2 regions of the Acidovorax sp. T1 genome follow, and region 2 is predicted to be linked to the other one. Evidence: predicted binding sites of a transcription regulator. Region 2 holds the regulator's gene; the other holds the start of a gene.

Region 1 (7,661 bases), 230 kb from region 2:
GCCCGAACTCATGGAAATCAGGAAGGCCGGCCAGACGCTGATCGGCTTCCCGGCGCTCATCGACGGGGGCGACGCCGTGACCATCGAGGTTTTCGACGAGCCCGAGGTGGCCGCCGCCAAGCACCGCGCGGGCCTGCGCCGATTGTTTGCGCTGCAGATCAAGGACGCGCTCAAGTACCTTGAAAAGAACATCCCCGATCTGCAAAAGATGGCCGTGGCCTTCATGCCCCTGGGGACGCAGGAGGAGCTGCGCACCCAGATCATCGACGTGGCACTCGACCGCGCCTTTTTGCTGGACCCATTGCCCACCGACGAATTCGCCTTCAAGCGCCGCGTGGAAGAGGGCCGGGGCCGCCTCACGCTGATCGCCAACGAGGTGGCCCGCCTGGCTGCCACCATCCTCACCGAATACGCGGCAGCCGCCCGCAAGATCAAAGACGCCAAGAACGCGCCCGATGCGACAGCGGACGCCCTGCAGCAGCTACAACGCCTGGTGCCCAAGAACTTCATCGCCGCAGCCCCCTGGGCGCAACTGGCCCACTACGCCCGCTACCTCAAAGCCATCACCCTGCGGCTGGACAAATACCGCGCCGACCCCGCCCGCGACGCCGCCAAGCTGGCCGAATTGCGCCCGCAAGAGCAGCGCTACTGGCGCCTGGTGGCCGAGCGCAAGGGCGCGGTGGACGCGCGCATGCAAGAGCTGCGCTGGCTACTGGAAGAACTGCGCGTGAGCTTCTTCGCGCAAGAGCTGCGCACGCCGCAGCCGGTGAGCGTGAAGCGGCTGGACAAGCTGTGGGCGCAGATTCAGAGCTGATGCTTGGGCTGGCTTAGCCCTTGCCGAAGTGCACCTTATGGGAAGCGGCCGGTGGGTCGGTCGGCCGTTTTCAGCCGCTTTCAGTCGTGTTTTGCTGCTTTGGGCCAGTTGGAATACGAAATGGACGAAGCAGCCAGTAGGCCCAGCCGGTGCTCGTTTTTGCGATACGCACTGCAGCCTGTTGACTGGCGTGAGCTGACAGGCAGCTGATTCAGAATGCGACTCAAGGACACAACGATCCAGTGCAGTGATTTCATGCGGCACGCCTTGGTTGAAAACGGTATATACAGTTTATGCCGCTAATGTGACCCTTTGTTTACCAAAAAACCCTTGTTCGTCACAAAAAGTGAACCTGCGCCAAGGCAGGCGCGGCGGTGTTGCTGGCTCGTTGGCTGTGTTGGTGGCATCGCTCGCTTTGCGCAAGACTTGCAGCGGTGCCCATTGGCGGGGGCGGTGAGAGCCGCGATGCAACGGTCACTTTGGTGACGCTCGCGCGGGCCATCCCCATTGCCCGACCAATGCATGGCCCCTAGGCTTGAGGTCAAAAGGAGATCTGCACATCCATGCGCCCCCACTACAAGTTCTGGCCCCGCCGGCTGCCCCATTCCATTACCTTGCCCGCCACCTCGTTGTGGGACAACCTGGCCATCAGCGCGCGCCGCTATCCCGACAAGGCGGCGCTGGTGTTCTTTGGCCGAGCGCTGAGCTACCGTGCGCTGGCCGATGGCGCCGAGCGCCTGGCCGCGCGGCTGGCGCAGCTGGGCGTGCAGCGCGGCAACCGCGTGGTGCTGTGCATGCAGAACTGCCCGCAGCTGGTGATGGCGCACTTTGCCATCCTGCGCGCGAATGCGGTGGTGGTGCCAGTCAACCCCATGAACCGGGCCGAAGAGCTCAAGCACTACATCACCGACCCCGACACCAAGGTCGCCATCACCACCGCCGACCTGGCCCCCGAGCTGGCTCAGGCCAGCAGCGCACTGCCGCCGGACGAGCGCCTGGCGCACCTGGTGGTGACGCAGTTCACCGATGCGTTCGATGCGGATGTCGCAGGCCCCGATGCACCGCCCGACGCCTGGCGCGAGTGGCTGTGCACCCGCCATGCCTTGCCTGCCCTTGAAGGTGGTCAGGCGCACGCCTGGGCCGATGCGCTGGCCTGCACCGCCGCGCCGCCCGCGCTGGCGGTGGGCCTTGGCGATCTGGCGCTGTTGCCCTACACCAGCGGCACCACCGGCCTGCCCAAGGGCTGTATGCACCTGCACCAAAGCATCATGCACAACGCGGTGGCCAGCACCTTGTGGGGCAACGGAACGGCCGACAACGTGACGCTGGCCGTGGTGCCCATGTTTCACATCACGGGCATGGTGAGCGTGATGCACGCATCCATCCACATGGGCGCCACGCTGCTGGTAATGCCCCGGTGGGACCGCGACCTGGCCGGGCGCCTGATTTCGCGCTGGCAGGTGACCAACTGGACCAACATCCCCACCATGGTCATCGACCTGCTGGCCAGTCCGAATTTCGCGCAGTACGACCTCTCCAGCCTGGTTTATATCGGCGGCGGCGGCGCGGCCATGCCGCAGGCGGTGGCGCAGCGCCTGCTGGACTGCTATGGCTTGCGCTATACCGAAGGGTATGGCCTGACCGAAACGGCGGCGCCGTCGCACACCAACCCGCCCGACAACCCCAAGCAGCAGTGCCTGGGCATTCCCTTCATGGGCACGGATGCCCGCGTGATCGACCCCGAAACCCTGCAGGAAATGCCCGTGGGCGAGCAGGGCGAGATCATCATCCACGGCCCCGAGGTGTTCGAGGGCTACTGGAAGCGGCCCGATGCCACGGCTGCGGCCTTCATCGAGTTCGAGGGCAAGCGCTTCTTCCGCTCGGGGGATCTGGGCCGCATGGATGAGGACGGCTACTTCTTTTTGACCGACCGGCTCAAGCGCATGATCAATGCCAGCGGCTTCAAGGTGTGGCCGGCCGAGGTGGAGGCTCTAATGTTCCGCCACCCCGCTGTTCAGGAGGCCTGCATCATCGCCGCCAAGGACAGCTACCGGGGCGAGACCGTGAAGGCCGTGGTGGTGCTGCGCCCCACGCACCAGGACACCACCGAGCAGCAGATCATCGACTGGTGCCGCGAGAACATGGCGGTGTACAAGGCGCCGCGCATGGTGCAGCTGGTGAACGCGTTACCCAAAAGCGGCAGTGGCAAGGTGATGTGGCGGCTGCTGCAGGAAAAAGAGGCGCCAGAAACAACTCGCTGAAGCAGCCGATCTCAAGGGCTGATCGTTGGTTTTCAGCCGGTGCAGCGTTCAACTGCACGCCGCCCTGGCTTGCACCTCAGTGCGCCGATGCCGCGTGCATCAGCTCGGCCAGATCGCGCTCGAGCAGTGCGGGGTCGCCCAGTTGCAGCTCGATCAGGCGGCGCAGGTGGGTCACGCTGTCCAGTTCAATGCCCCGGCACAGCAGCCCCGTGTGCAAGCCCTCCACATGGGCCACTTCGGTGGACATGGCAATGTGGTTGCCGGTTTCGGCGAGTGCCAGTGTCAGTTGGCACCGCATTCCGGTGCGAAGCTGTACGTGGGCGGGGACGGTAATGAGTGCGCCCTTGAGCGAAAGGTCCAGCACATGCACGCTGAACGTATCGGTGGCGGTTGCGAGCAGGGCCGGTGCATCAAAACTGACGCGGATGAAGTGGCGGCGTTCATAGGGCATCGCGGTCTCCTGGCCTGGCGGGGATGGCCCCATGCTACTGCAGCCCATGCCGCAAGCCCATCGTTGCAGGATGTGCAATCTGTTGAATGCTACCAAAAACATAGCTGTAGGCGCTTGTAGATAAAGCGCAGCAGCCATTTTTCATCAGTATCATTGCGTTGTTGTTCACCATTTGCTTACATCTTTTGCGCAGCATCTGACGATCAGCACCGCCGATCTTGTTACAACTGGGCTGTCTTTTAATCCACCAGGATCTACCATGAATCTCACTTTTCGTCACCTGATGTCCGGGGCTGCCACGGCGTTGCTGCTGGTTGCCGCTGCGGGCGCCCAGGCCCAAACCTATTTCAACTCCACCGTGGGCGGGCAGCTGGCGCCCGGCGTGTATGGGCGTATCGACATTGGCAATGCGCCGCCGCCCCTGATTTATGCCGAGCCCATGATCATCCAGCGGCCTGCCGTGATGGTGCCGCGCTCCCCGATTTACCTGTATGTGCCGCCGGGGCATGCCAAGAACTGGGGCAAGCACTGCGCCCGCTACAACGCCTGCGGACAGCCGGTGTACTTTGTGAAAGAGCCGGTTCGTGGCCAAAATTACGGTGGCCGTCCTGGCAACGACCGTAGGGATGACCGTCGCTGGGACGATGGTCATCGTGGCGCCGGCAAGCATGACCGGGGCGACCGCCACGACGGGCGGGGTGAAGGCCGTGGCAAGGGCCACGGGCAGCGCGACTGATCTGCCCGTCACCCGTGAGCGCCGGGGCCTGCGGGCCCGGCCTCGCCGCATCGGCGGTTAAGCTCTGAGGAATGGCTGAAGTCACTTTTTCTCCTCCTTTCACCCGTCCCGATGGGGTGGCCGAGCAGTTGCGCAACACCGGCTACGCCGTGCTGTCGCCGCCCGATGTGGCTGCGTGGTCTGGTTGCTCCTTGGCAGACCTGCAGGCGCTGGCCGCCGACTGGGCCGCGTTGCCCCCCGACGATTTCCTGAAAGACGGTGGCCGCTACCGCCGCCGTCGCCATGCCTGCTTTGAAGTGGTGCACGGTGACGTGGTGCAGGTGCCGCACCGGGCGCACTGGCAGCCGCTGGAATACAACGCGCTGCATGGCGGCATGGAGCGCTGGTTTGCTCCCATGGCGCCCGAAACGGTGGCGCAGCCCGTGTGGACGCAGCTGCTGGCGGCGCTGGCGGCCTTGTCCGACGCGGTGTTTGCCGGCCCCGATGCGCCCGTGCGCTGGTTTGTGGAGGCGCACCAGTTTCGCATCGACACCACCGATGGCATTGGCCGCCCCACGCCCGAGGGCGCGCACCGCGACGGTGTGGACCTGGTGGCGGTTTTTCTGGTGGCCCGCGACGGGGTGAAGGGCGGCGAAACGCGCGTGTTTGAAGCCACGGGCCCGGCGGGCCAGCGTTTTACCCTGAGCGCGCCCTGGTCGCTGATGCTGCTGGACGACGCTCGCATGATCCACGAGACCACGCCCATCCAGCCCGCGCTGCCAGGCGGTTACCGCGACACGCTGGTGGTGACCTGCCGACGCGGGAGCTTTCAGGGCGCGGATGTGGTGGCCCAGCCCCGAACGCAGGCCGCGTTGCCATAACGCCATGGCGCCACGACACCTTGATTTGATGCGAATCAAGACGCACAGTGTGGTGGGCCGCCACACTGGAGCCCTGTTTCCAGGCCATCGCCTGGCCCCATCAACTTGAGGAGAAGCACCATGTTCAAACACATTCTGGTTCCTGTGGACGGCTCCAACACTTCCATGCTCGCGGTGTCCAAGGCTGCGGCCCTGGCCAAGACCTTTGGCAGCGCCGTGACGGCGCTGTATGTGATCGATCCGTATCCCTTCACGGGCGTGGGGGCTGATTTCGCCTATGGCCAGGCGCAATACTTGAGCGCTGCCACGGCAGAGGCCAACAGCGCTCTCGATGCCACCAAGAAAGCCATGGCCGAGGCCGGCATCCAAGTCACTACGGTGGTGGGCGAAGGCCACGCGGTGCACGACGGTATCCTGCGCGCACAGCAAAGCACGGGCGCCGACCTCATCGTGATGGGCTCGCATGGCCGCCGGGGCCTGGAAAAACTGATGCTGGGCAGCGTCACCCAGCGGGTGCTGGGCGTGGTGCATATCCCGGTGCTGGTCGTAAGAGACTGAGCCTGCCAGGCCACCGGGTGCGTCCCCCTCGGGGGAGGGGGGCTACTCAATCTTTGCGCCTGAGGCTTCCACGATGCCCTTCCATTTGGTGTAGTCGGTCTTGAGCAGGGTGCCGAACTGCGCCGCCGACATGGCTTCGGGCTCGGCGCCCTGGGACTGGATGGCGGCTTTCATGTCGGCCATGGCCAGCAGCTTGTTGATTTCAGCGTTGAGGGTGCTGACCACGCTGGCGGGCGTGCCGGCGGGGGCGAAAACGCCATACCAGGTGCTCACGTCAAAGCCCTTGAACCCCGATTCGGCCACGGTGGGCACATCGGGCAGCGAGGAGCTGCGCTTGGCCGAGGTGACCGCCAGCGGGCGCAGCTTGCCCGATTTGATCTGGCCCATGGCCGAGGGCAGTGACGACACCAGCAGGTCCACATTGCCCGCCAGCGCGTCGATCAGCGCGGGGTTCGAGCCCTTGTAGGGAATGTGGCTCAGCTTGATGCCTGCGGCTTTTTCAAACAGGTCGCCCGCCAGGTGGATGGACGTGCCGTTGCCGGGCGAGCCATAGGTGATGGTGCCGGGCGCAGCCTTGGCAGCGGCCACCACATCGGCCAGGGTCTTGAACTTGCTGTTGGCGCTGGTGGCAATGATCACCGGCGTCCAGGCCACATGGGCCACGGCGGTCAGGTCCTTGGTGGGGTCCCAGGGCAGGTTCTTGTAGAGCCAGGGGCCGATCACCAGGTTGTCCTTCTGGCCCATCACGAGGTCGTAGCCCGTGGGCGCGGCCTTTACCGCCTCGCCGATGCCGATGGTGCCGCCGGCACCCGCCTTGTTGTCGGCCACCACGGTCCATTTGGTGCTTTCGGTGAGCTTGGTGGCCACCAGGCGCGAGAGGATGTCGGTGCCGCCACCGGGCGGGAAGGGCACGATCAGGCGGATGGGCTTGTTGGGGTAGGCGGCCGCCGGTGCGGGCGCCTGGGCATGGGCCGTGGTGGCTCCCAGGGCGAGGGCGAGGGCGGTGAAGGAAAGCAGCGTGCGAATCATCAAAAAAAGTCTCCGTCAGATAAAAGCAGCCGGGGCGGCCCTGGGCCGCCCGCGGTGGGCAAGGGTCAGATGCGCTCAAAAATGGCGGCAATACCCTGGCCGCCGCCAATGCACATGGTCACCAGTGCGTAGCGGCCCTGGATGCGCTGCAGCTCATGGATGGCCTTCACGGTGATGAGCGCCCCCGTGGCGCCAATCGGGTGGCCCAGCGAAATCCCCGAGCCGTTGGGGTTGACCTTGGCCGGGTCCAGCCCCAGGTCGCGCGTGACGGCGCAGGCCTGGGCGGCAAAGGCCTCGTTGGCCTCGATCACATCGAGGTCGTTCACCGTGAGGCCGGCTCTTTTGAGCGCCAGTTGCGTGGCGGGCACGGGGCCGATGCCCATGTATTTGGGGTCCACACCCGCGTGTGCATAGGCCACCAGGCGCGCCAGGGGCTTGGCGCCACGGGCCTTGGCGGCACCGGCTTCCATCAGCACCACGGCAGCGGCGGCGTCGTTGATGCCCGAGGCATTGCCGGCGGTGACGGTGCCGTTTTCCTTGAGGAACGCGGGGCGCAGCTTGGCCAGGTCTTCCATCGTGGCGCCGGGGCGGAAGTGCTCGTCGGTGGCGTACTGCACGTCGCCCTTGCGGCTCTTCAGGGTGACCGGCACGATCTGGTCCTTGAAGACACCGCTTTGCGTGGCGCGCTCGGCACGGTTGTGGCTTTCCACGGCCAGCTTGTCCTGGTCTTCGCGGGTGATGCCCCACTTGGCGGCGATGTTCTCGGCCGTTACGCCCATGTGGATGTTGTGGAAGGGATCGTGCAGTGCGCCAATCATCATGTCCACCATCTTGGTGTCGCCCATGCGGGCGCCCCAGCGCATGTTCAGGCTGGCAAACGGCACGCGGCTCATGTTTTCGGCGCCACCGCCAATGGCCACATCGGTGTCGCCCAGCAAGATGGACTGGCTGG
Region 2 (7,661 bases):
TCCGGCGCCCTGGGCTGGGTGGGCCTGATCACCATGGGTTCGCTCTACTACCTGGTTCCCCGCCTGTTTGGCCGGGAAAAGATGCATTCCATCAAGGCCATTGAGCTGCACTTCTGGATGGCCACCATCGGCATCGTGCTGTACATCGCCGCCATGTGGATTGCCGGCGTGATGCAGGGCCTGATGTGGCGAGCCATCAATGCGGACGGCACCTTGACCTATACCTTCGTGGAAAGCGTCAAGGCCACTTATCCGTTCTATGTGATCCGTGTGGCCGGTGGTCTGCTGTATCTGGGCGGCATGATCGTCATGGCCTGGAATGTGTGGGCCACCGCTATTTCGGGGCGTTCGGTCAAGGTGGCGATTCCCGCCGTGAACGCTGCCCACGCCTGAGCCCCAAGGAGCCTATTCATGTCTGACAACAACCAAAATGCTTCTGGCGGCTTCACCCACGAGAAGGTGGAAACCAACAACTTTCTGATGATCGTGCTGATTTTGCTGGTGATCGCCATTGGCGGCCTGGTGGAAATCGTGCCCCTGTTCTTCCAGAAATCTACGACCGAGGCGGTCAAGGGCGTGGAGCCCTATAGCTCCATGCAATTGGTGGGCCGCGACATCTATATCCGCGAGGGTTGCTACAACTGCCACTCGCAGATGATCCGTCCGTTCCGCGCCGAAACCCTGCGCTATGGCCACTACTCGGTGGCTGGCGAGTTTGTCTATGACCACCCCTTCCAGTGGGGCAGCAAGCGCACGGGCCCTGATCTGCATCGCGTGGGTGGCAAGTACAGCGATGAATGGCATCGCATCCACCTGAACAATCCGCGTGACGTGGTGCCCGAGTCCAACATGCCCGCGTATCCATGGCTGGAGAAGAACGCCATTGATCCGGCCGATGTGGCTCCGCGCATGAAGGCCTTGCGGACCGTGGGCGTGCCCTATACCGACGAGCAGATCGCAGCGTCTGCCGCCGACGTCAAGGGCAAGACCGAAATGGATGCCCTGGTTGCGTACCTTCAAGTCATGGGCCGCGCGCTCAAATAAAGGAGATTGGCCATGGACATCACGACCATGCGCATCGTCGCCACCTTGGCATCGATGGCCTGCTTTATTGGCATCTGGCTCTGGGCCTACAGGGGCCGCAACAAGTCCCGGTTTGATGAGGCAGCCCGCCTGCCCTTCGAGCAAGATTGACCTTCACCAGAACGAGAACACCCCATGAGTGACTTCACCAGCAATTTCTGGTCGGTCTTTGTGACCACGCTGACCCTGGTCGGCATCATCGCCTGCGGCATCCTGCTTTGGATGGCGGGCCGCAAGAAAGTGAAGGCCACGGCCGACAACACCACAGGCCACGTCTGGGACGAGGATCTGGTCGAAATGAACAACCCTCTGCCACGCTGGTGGGTGTGGCTGTTTGTCATCACCATCGTCTTCGGCCTGGGTTATCTGGCTGCCTACCCCGGCCTTGGCACCTTCACGGGCAAGCTGAACTGGACGCAACTCGGTGAATACGAGGCCGAAATGGCCAAGGCCAAGACGGAAATCGAGCCCCTGTATGCACGCTTTGCTTCGATGAAGCCGGAAGATGTGGCGGTGGACCCCCAGGCCCATGCCATTGGCGAGCGCCTGTTCATGAACAACTGCGCCCAGTGCCACGGTTCGGATGCGCGCGGCAGCAAGGGTTTCCCCAACCTGGCCGACAACGACTGGCTGCATGGCGGCACGCCCGAGAAAATCCGCGAGACCCTGGAGAAGGGGCGGATCGGCAACATGCCTCCCATGGCTGCCGCAGTGGGTTCGCCGGAAGATGTGCGCAATCTGTCGCATTACGTGCTGAGTCTGTCGGGCAGTCCGCATGATTCTTTGCGGGCATCGCTGGGCAAGTCCAAGTTCGTCTCATGCGCCGCCTGCCATGGCATGGACGGCAAGGGCAATCAGGCCTTGGGCGCCCCCAACCTCACGGACGACATCTGGTTGCACGGCTGGGGCGAAGCTGCCATTGCAGCCATGATCAATAGCGGCAAGGTCAACCAGATGCCAGCGCAAGCCGACAAGCTGACCGATGCGCAGATCGGCGTGCTCGCATCGTACGTATGGGGCTTGTCCAACAAGCCCGTAGCAGCCCGCTGAAATCAGGGCGGCCCCGACCTTGGTGGGGCCGCCCGATATGTTTTTTCTGCTCTTACGGCCCGCACCATGACATCACCTGACAGGCCACTGCGCAAGGTCATCCCCATCGCGGCGGCTACACCCGAGCCATCGGCAGAGGGTGAATTCGTTTCCCTCTACGAGGCGCAAAAGAAGATTTACCCGCGATCGATCAGCGGGTACTTTGCGCGCTGGCGCTGGGTCATGGTGTTTCTCACGCAGCTTGTTTTTTATGGGTTGCCGTGGCTTGAGTGGGGCCAGCGCCAGATGGTGCTGTTTGATCTGGGGGCCCGCCGGTTCTATATTTTTGGACTGGTCCTTTACCCGCAGGATTTCATTTACCTGACGGGGTTGCTGATCATTTCGGCGCTCTCGCTGTTTCTGTTCACGGCGGTGGCCGGTCGCTTGTGGTGCGGATTTGCGTGTCCACAAACGGTCTACACCGAGATGTTCATGTGGATAGAGCACAAGATCGAGGGTGATCGCAGTGCGCGTCTGCGACTGGATGCGAGTCCCTGGACTTTCGAGAAGATCCGCAAGAAGTTCCTGAAGCAAACCGTGTGGGTGACAGTGTCCGTTTGGACGGGATTCACCTTTGTGGGTTACTTCGTGCCGATCCGGGAACTGGGTCCCGAGTTGCTGGCTTTTTCCGGCGGCTGGCAGATTTTCTGGGTGGTTTTCTATGGCTTGGCCACCTATGGCAACGCGGGCTTTCTGCGGGAGCAGGTGTGCAAATACATGTGCCCCTATGCGCGGTTCCAGAGCGCAATGTTCGATCGCGATACGCTGATCGTGACCTACGATGAAGCCCGAGGCGAGCCGCGTGGTCCCCGGGTCAAGACGGTGGATTACAAGGCCAAGGGCCTGGGCGACTGCATCGACTGCACGCTGTGTGTGCAGGTATGTCCGGTGGGCATCGACATCCGCAAGGGTTTGCAATATGAGTGCATCGGCTGCGGCCTGTGCGTGGATGCGTGCAACACCGTCATGGACAAGATGAACTACCCCAAGGGGTTGATACGGTATTCGACCCAGAATGGTGTGCTCAATCGCTGGAGCCAATCGCAAATCCTGCGGCATGTCTTGCGCCCCCGCGTGCTCATTTACACCGCGGTTCTGGTGGCCTTGTGCGTGGGCATGCTGGCCAGCTTGACAACGCGCACCCCCCTGAAAGTGGATATCGTGCGTGACCGTGCCGCCTTGTCCCGCATTGTTGCCGGGGGTAAGCTGGAAAATGTCTATCGGCTGCAAATCATGAATGCCACCGAGGCCGCGCAGCGCTATCGCATTTCAGCGAACGGGCTGGAGGGCCTTGAAGTGGCCTCTGAGCAGGAGGTCGACATTGGCGCCGCAGAATCCCGCTGGGTGGCCGTGCGACTCCAGATTCCTTATGGATCGGCGGCTCCTGGTTCCCATGCGATTCATTTCGATATTTCGGCACTGGAAGGCGGTGGCAAAGTGACCGAAAAATCCATTTTCCTGGTGCCGCGTTAAATGCAGGTCACTGCAGGTCACTGCAGGTTCCGTGGTGTCTTGTGATCTGTATTGCTGACAAGCTGAGGAGGTTTTATGTCATCCAGCCCCGTTGTTGCTTCTGAACCGCAGCCTTGGTGGAAGTTTGGTCATGTCTGGCTGGTGATTGCCGGGCCGGTCATTGTGGTGATTGCCGGATTCGTCACGTTGTGGCTCGCCGTCAGTCGGCCGGACCCTGTCGTTGAGGAAGACTATTACCGCAAGGGAATGGAGATCAACCAGACGCTGGCGCAGCCTGAAAAAAGCCTGGCCCCGGCACTCAAGGCCCGCAACCACGCGGCGACACCTGCCGGGGACCAACCTCGCTGAGATTCAATGCCAGCCTGGTGGATGCACATCACTTCAGAAAAATCTTAGGAGACAAGACGATGTGGAAACAACGCTTGATGTGGATTGCATGGCCTGCCTTTCTGGTGGCGGGCATTCTGGAAATGCTGGTTTTTGCCATGGTGGATCCGCAGGATCTGCATTGGTTTGGCCAGCCATTGACGCTGTCGCGCCAGGGCGTTTATACCCTTGCGTTCTTTGTCTTCTGGATTGTTACCATGCTTGCCAGTGCGCTGACGACACTGCTGTCCATGTCATCCTTTGAACTCAACCGCTGCCCGGTGCCCCCAGAGGCACGGCCGGACGATTGCCACAAGGTTTCATCGTGCCCGTAAGGGGGCACATTTCTGTATGACGATCAGTGGCAGGCCTGCTGATTGTTGACGATGCGCCTGAGGGCCTCGGTATCCAGAATGCGGACATGGCGCTGTTTGACTTCCACGGTGCCGTCCTCCACAAATTTCGAGAACGTGCGGCTCACGGTTTCCAGTTTGAGTCCCAGGTAACTGCCAATTTCTTCCCGCGTCATCCGCAATACCAGCTCGGATTGCGAGAACCCACGGGCGTGCAGGCGTTGCACCAGATTGAGAAGGAACGCAGCGAGGCGTTCTTCCGCGCGCATGCTGCCGAGCAAAAGCATTACACCGTGCTCGCGAACGATTTCGCGGCTCATGATCTTGTGAACATGGTGTTGCAGGGCATTGACTTCACGCGACAGTTCTTCGATGCGATCGAAGGGCATGACGCACACTTCGGCGTCTTCGAGGGCGATGGCATCGCAGGTGTGGTGATCGTTGACGATGCCGTCGAGCCCGATGATTTCACCGGCCATCTGAAAACCCGTGACCTGGTCACGCCCGTCTTCAGTGGCGACGCAGGTCTTGAAAAAACCGGTGCGAATGGCATAAAGAGAGGTGAATGACTCTCCATTGCGAAAGAGGGTGCCGCCACGCTTGATTTTTCGTCGCACAGCCACGATGTCATCAATGCGTTGCAACTGCTGGTCGTTCAAACCCACGGGCATGCACAGCTCTCGCAGGTTGCAGTTGGAGCAGGCGACTTTGATGGTTTGCGGATTCATGGACACTGGAACCTGGTTGGGCCGGGATAGTTGGCTGATGTCTGTTGGGACGCAATTGTCCCGCGCTGCGACCCGGTGGCTGATATGAATCAAATTGTCACCGCTGCGTCCCTTCGTGCTCTTGATTAAGGTCAAGGACGTCGATTGAAGGGTACGGCACAGTACTGGTGCACGCAAGGATATTTTCCCATGACCGCTGTTTCACCAGAACTTCTGCGCCGTTTTGACGTGCCAGGGCCTCGTTATACCTCCTATCCCACCGCGGACCGGTTTGTGGAGGCGTTTGGGCACGAAGACTACGTGCTGGCGCTCTCGCAGCGCCGGGTGGGTACCACGGCCATGGCACTGCCACTGTCCCTGTACGTCCACATTCCGTTTTGCGAATCGCTGTGTTACTACTGCGCATGCAACAAGATCATCACCAAGCACCATGACCGTGCCGATGTGTATTTGCGCTACCTCAGCCGCGAGATCGATCTGCACACAGCCCACTGCGGCACCGGGCAGGTGGTCAGTCAGCTGCACCTGGGTGGCGGCACGCCCACTTTTCTCTCGGATGACGGACTGCGGCAACTCATGGCAACGTTGCGGCGCAGCTTCACGTTCGCGCCGGGTGGTGAGTATTCCATCGAGGTCGATCCCCGCACTGTCACCGCGGAGCGCCTGGCGGTGCTGGCGGAGCTGGGATTTAACCGGCTGAGCTTCGGCGTGCAGGATTTCGATGCCGAGGTTCAGAAGGCGGTGCACCGCATCCAGCCGGCAGAGCAGGTGTTTGCGCTGGTGGAGGCATCTCGCGCTTTGGGCTTTGAGTCGGTGAATGTGGATCTGATCTACGGACTGCCGCGCCAGACGCCCGAGTCGTTCGACCGCACGTTGGCGCAGGTGGCGCAATTGCGCCCCGACCGGATCGCCCTGTATGCCTATGCCCATCTGCCCGACCGCTTCAAGCCCCAGAGACGCATCATTTCGACGGAGCTCCCCGCCGCATCCGCCAAGGTGACCATGCTGTCGCGCTCGCTCGATGCCTTCATGGACGCAGGTTATGTGTACGTGGGCATGGACCACTTTGCCCTGCCTACCGACGCCCTGGCTGTTGCCAAGCGGCAGGGGCGATTGCACCGCAACTTTCAGGGTTACAGCACACAGCCCGACTGCGATCTCATTGCCCTGGGTGTGTCAGCGATCGGCAGGGTGGGGGCCACCTATAGTCAGAACGCCAAGTCGCTGGAGGAGTATTACGACCATCTGGACCAGGGACGTTTGCCGGTGGTGCGAGGATTGGCACTGAACCGCGACGACCTGGTGCGCAGGGCGGTCATCATGGCGCTCATGTGCCAGGGCGAAGTGCAGTTCGAGCCCATGGAGCAGGCGTGGCTCATTGATTTTCGGACGTATTTCGCGCCGGAGCTGGAGCAACTGGAGACCATGGCCGAGCAAGGCCTTGTCGTGCTGGATTCCGAGGGCGTCAAGGTGACGCCCATGGGCTGGTTTTTTGTGCGCGGCATCGCGATGGTGTTTGACCGCTATTTGCAGGCTGACCGCAATCGGGCGAGGTTTTCGCGCATCATCTAGGGTGACCAATCCAACGGAGTATCAGGTTTCATGCTTGCGCCACTCGCCGTAACGGCCTTGATCATGGGGCTCGCCGGAGGGCCCCATTGCTTGGCCATGTGCTCTGCACCTTGTGGTGCGCTTGTGGGTCCAGGGGCGACGTGTTCGATCACCAGTGATGCCGGGGACCTCACCGCTCGGCCGGTGCAGTGGCATCCCCGGGGCGCGCTGCCGCACCGCTTGCTAGCGTTCCACCTCGGGCGCCTGTCGGGTTATGCGGGGGCGGGTGCCTTGGCGGCGCTGGCCATGGACAGCCTGGCTTGGCTGACGCAGCAAACCATGGCCCTAAGTCCGGTATGGACCCTGATGCATGTTGCGGTCATGGCATGGGGCCTGATGATGATGGTGCAGGCGCGCCAGCCTGCTTGGGTGGAGCAGGCCGGACGCACAGCCTGGCGCCGCGTGCAACCCCTTGTCCGTGCACCGGGCGGGCTGATGGTGGCGGGGGTGCTTTGGGCGCTTATGCCCTGCGGATTGCTTTACTCTGCGTTACTGGTTGCAGCGCTCAGCGGGGGCGCGCTGCAGGGCGCTGCCACCATGGCGCTGTTTGGTGTGGGCAGTGGCCTGTGGCTGGTGGGCGGCCCCTGGGTATGGGGCAAGTTGCGTTCACACCTCAATGCCGTGCGGGCGAGTTGGGGAACGCGTCTGGCGGGCGCATTGCTGGTGGGGGTTGCAGGCTGGGCGTTGTGGATGGACCTGGTCTACAAACCCTCGCTCTGGTGCCGGTAGTCGATAGTTTCCAGGCATGAGCGGAGTAGCGCTGGGCAGCAGTCGCAGGTTCTTTCGTCTGTTTTGTGGCGCAGTGTTGCCCGACAGTGCAGCTTTTTGGCTGCGAGTTGCGGGATGGATGGCGAAATGGTGATAATTGCTGTAACCATTGGTGGAATTCATATCACCATGTTTCGCCTCTTATGTCGTGAATTCCTCCCTCTTCATTGATACCAGCCAGCTTCGTGTC

The links. The regulator FNR, encoded in region 2, switches genes on or off when oxygen is low (the NO sensors DNR and NnrR bind a similar motif). The targets are predictions, from matches to a motif close to TTGATNNNNATCAA.
Region 1: a site for FNR is predicted at 5,148-5,161, ahead of CCX87_RS10455 (universal stress protein). Genes of this name have one in related genera too.

The regions. Positions count from the first base shown of each region.
Region 1 is NZ_CP021648.1:2,252,087-2,259,747, reverse strand. It holds gene hrpA (ATP-dependent RNA helicase HrpA) at 1-814, shown strand, start outside; gene CCX87_RS10475 (long-chain fatty acid--CoA ligase) at 1,378-3,075, shown strand; gene CCX87_RS10470 (PilZ domain-containing protein) at 3,152-3,526, opposite strand; gene CCX87_RS10465 (hypothetical protein) at 3,786-4,262, shown strand; gene CCX87_RS10460 (2OG-Fe dioxygenase family protein) at 4,334-5,122, shown strand; gene CCX87_RS10455 (universal stress protein) at 5,243-5,680, shown strand; gene CCX87_RS10450 (tripartite tricarboxylate transporter substrate binding protein) at 5,723-6,709, opposite strand; gene bktB (beta-ketothiolase BktB) at 6,775-7,661, opposite strand, start outside.
Region 2 is NZ_CP021648.1:2,478,747-2,486,407, reverse strand. It holds gene ccoN (cytochrome-c oxidase, cbb3-type subunit I) at 1-393, shown strand, start outside; gene ccoO (cytochrome-c oxidase, cbb3-type subunit II) at 412-1,044, shown strand; gene CCX87_RS11640 (cbb3-type cytochrome oxidase subunit 3) at 1,057-1,194, shown strand; gene ccoP (cytochrome-c oxidase, cbb3-type subunit III) at 1,219-2,133, shown strand; gene ccoG (cytochrome c oxidase accessory protein CcoG) at 2,200-3,645, shown strand; gene CCX87_RS11625 (FixH family protein) at 3,721-3,993, shown strand; gene CCX87_RS11620 (hypothetical protein) at 4,053-4,346, shown strand; gene fnr (fumarate/nitrate reduction transcriptional regulator Fnr) at 4,370-5,092, opposite strand; gene hemN (oxygen-independent coproporphyrinogen III oxidase) at 5,282-6,664, shown strand; gene CCX87_RS11605 (sulfite exporter TauE/SafE family protein) at 6,695-7,432, shown strand; gene CCX87_RS11600 (HD-GYP domain-containing protein) at 7,620-7,661, shown strand, end outside.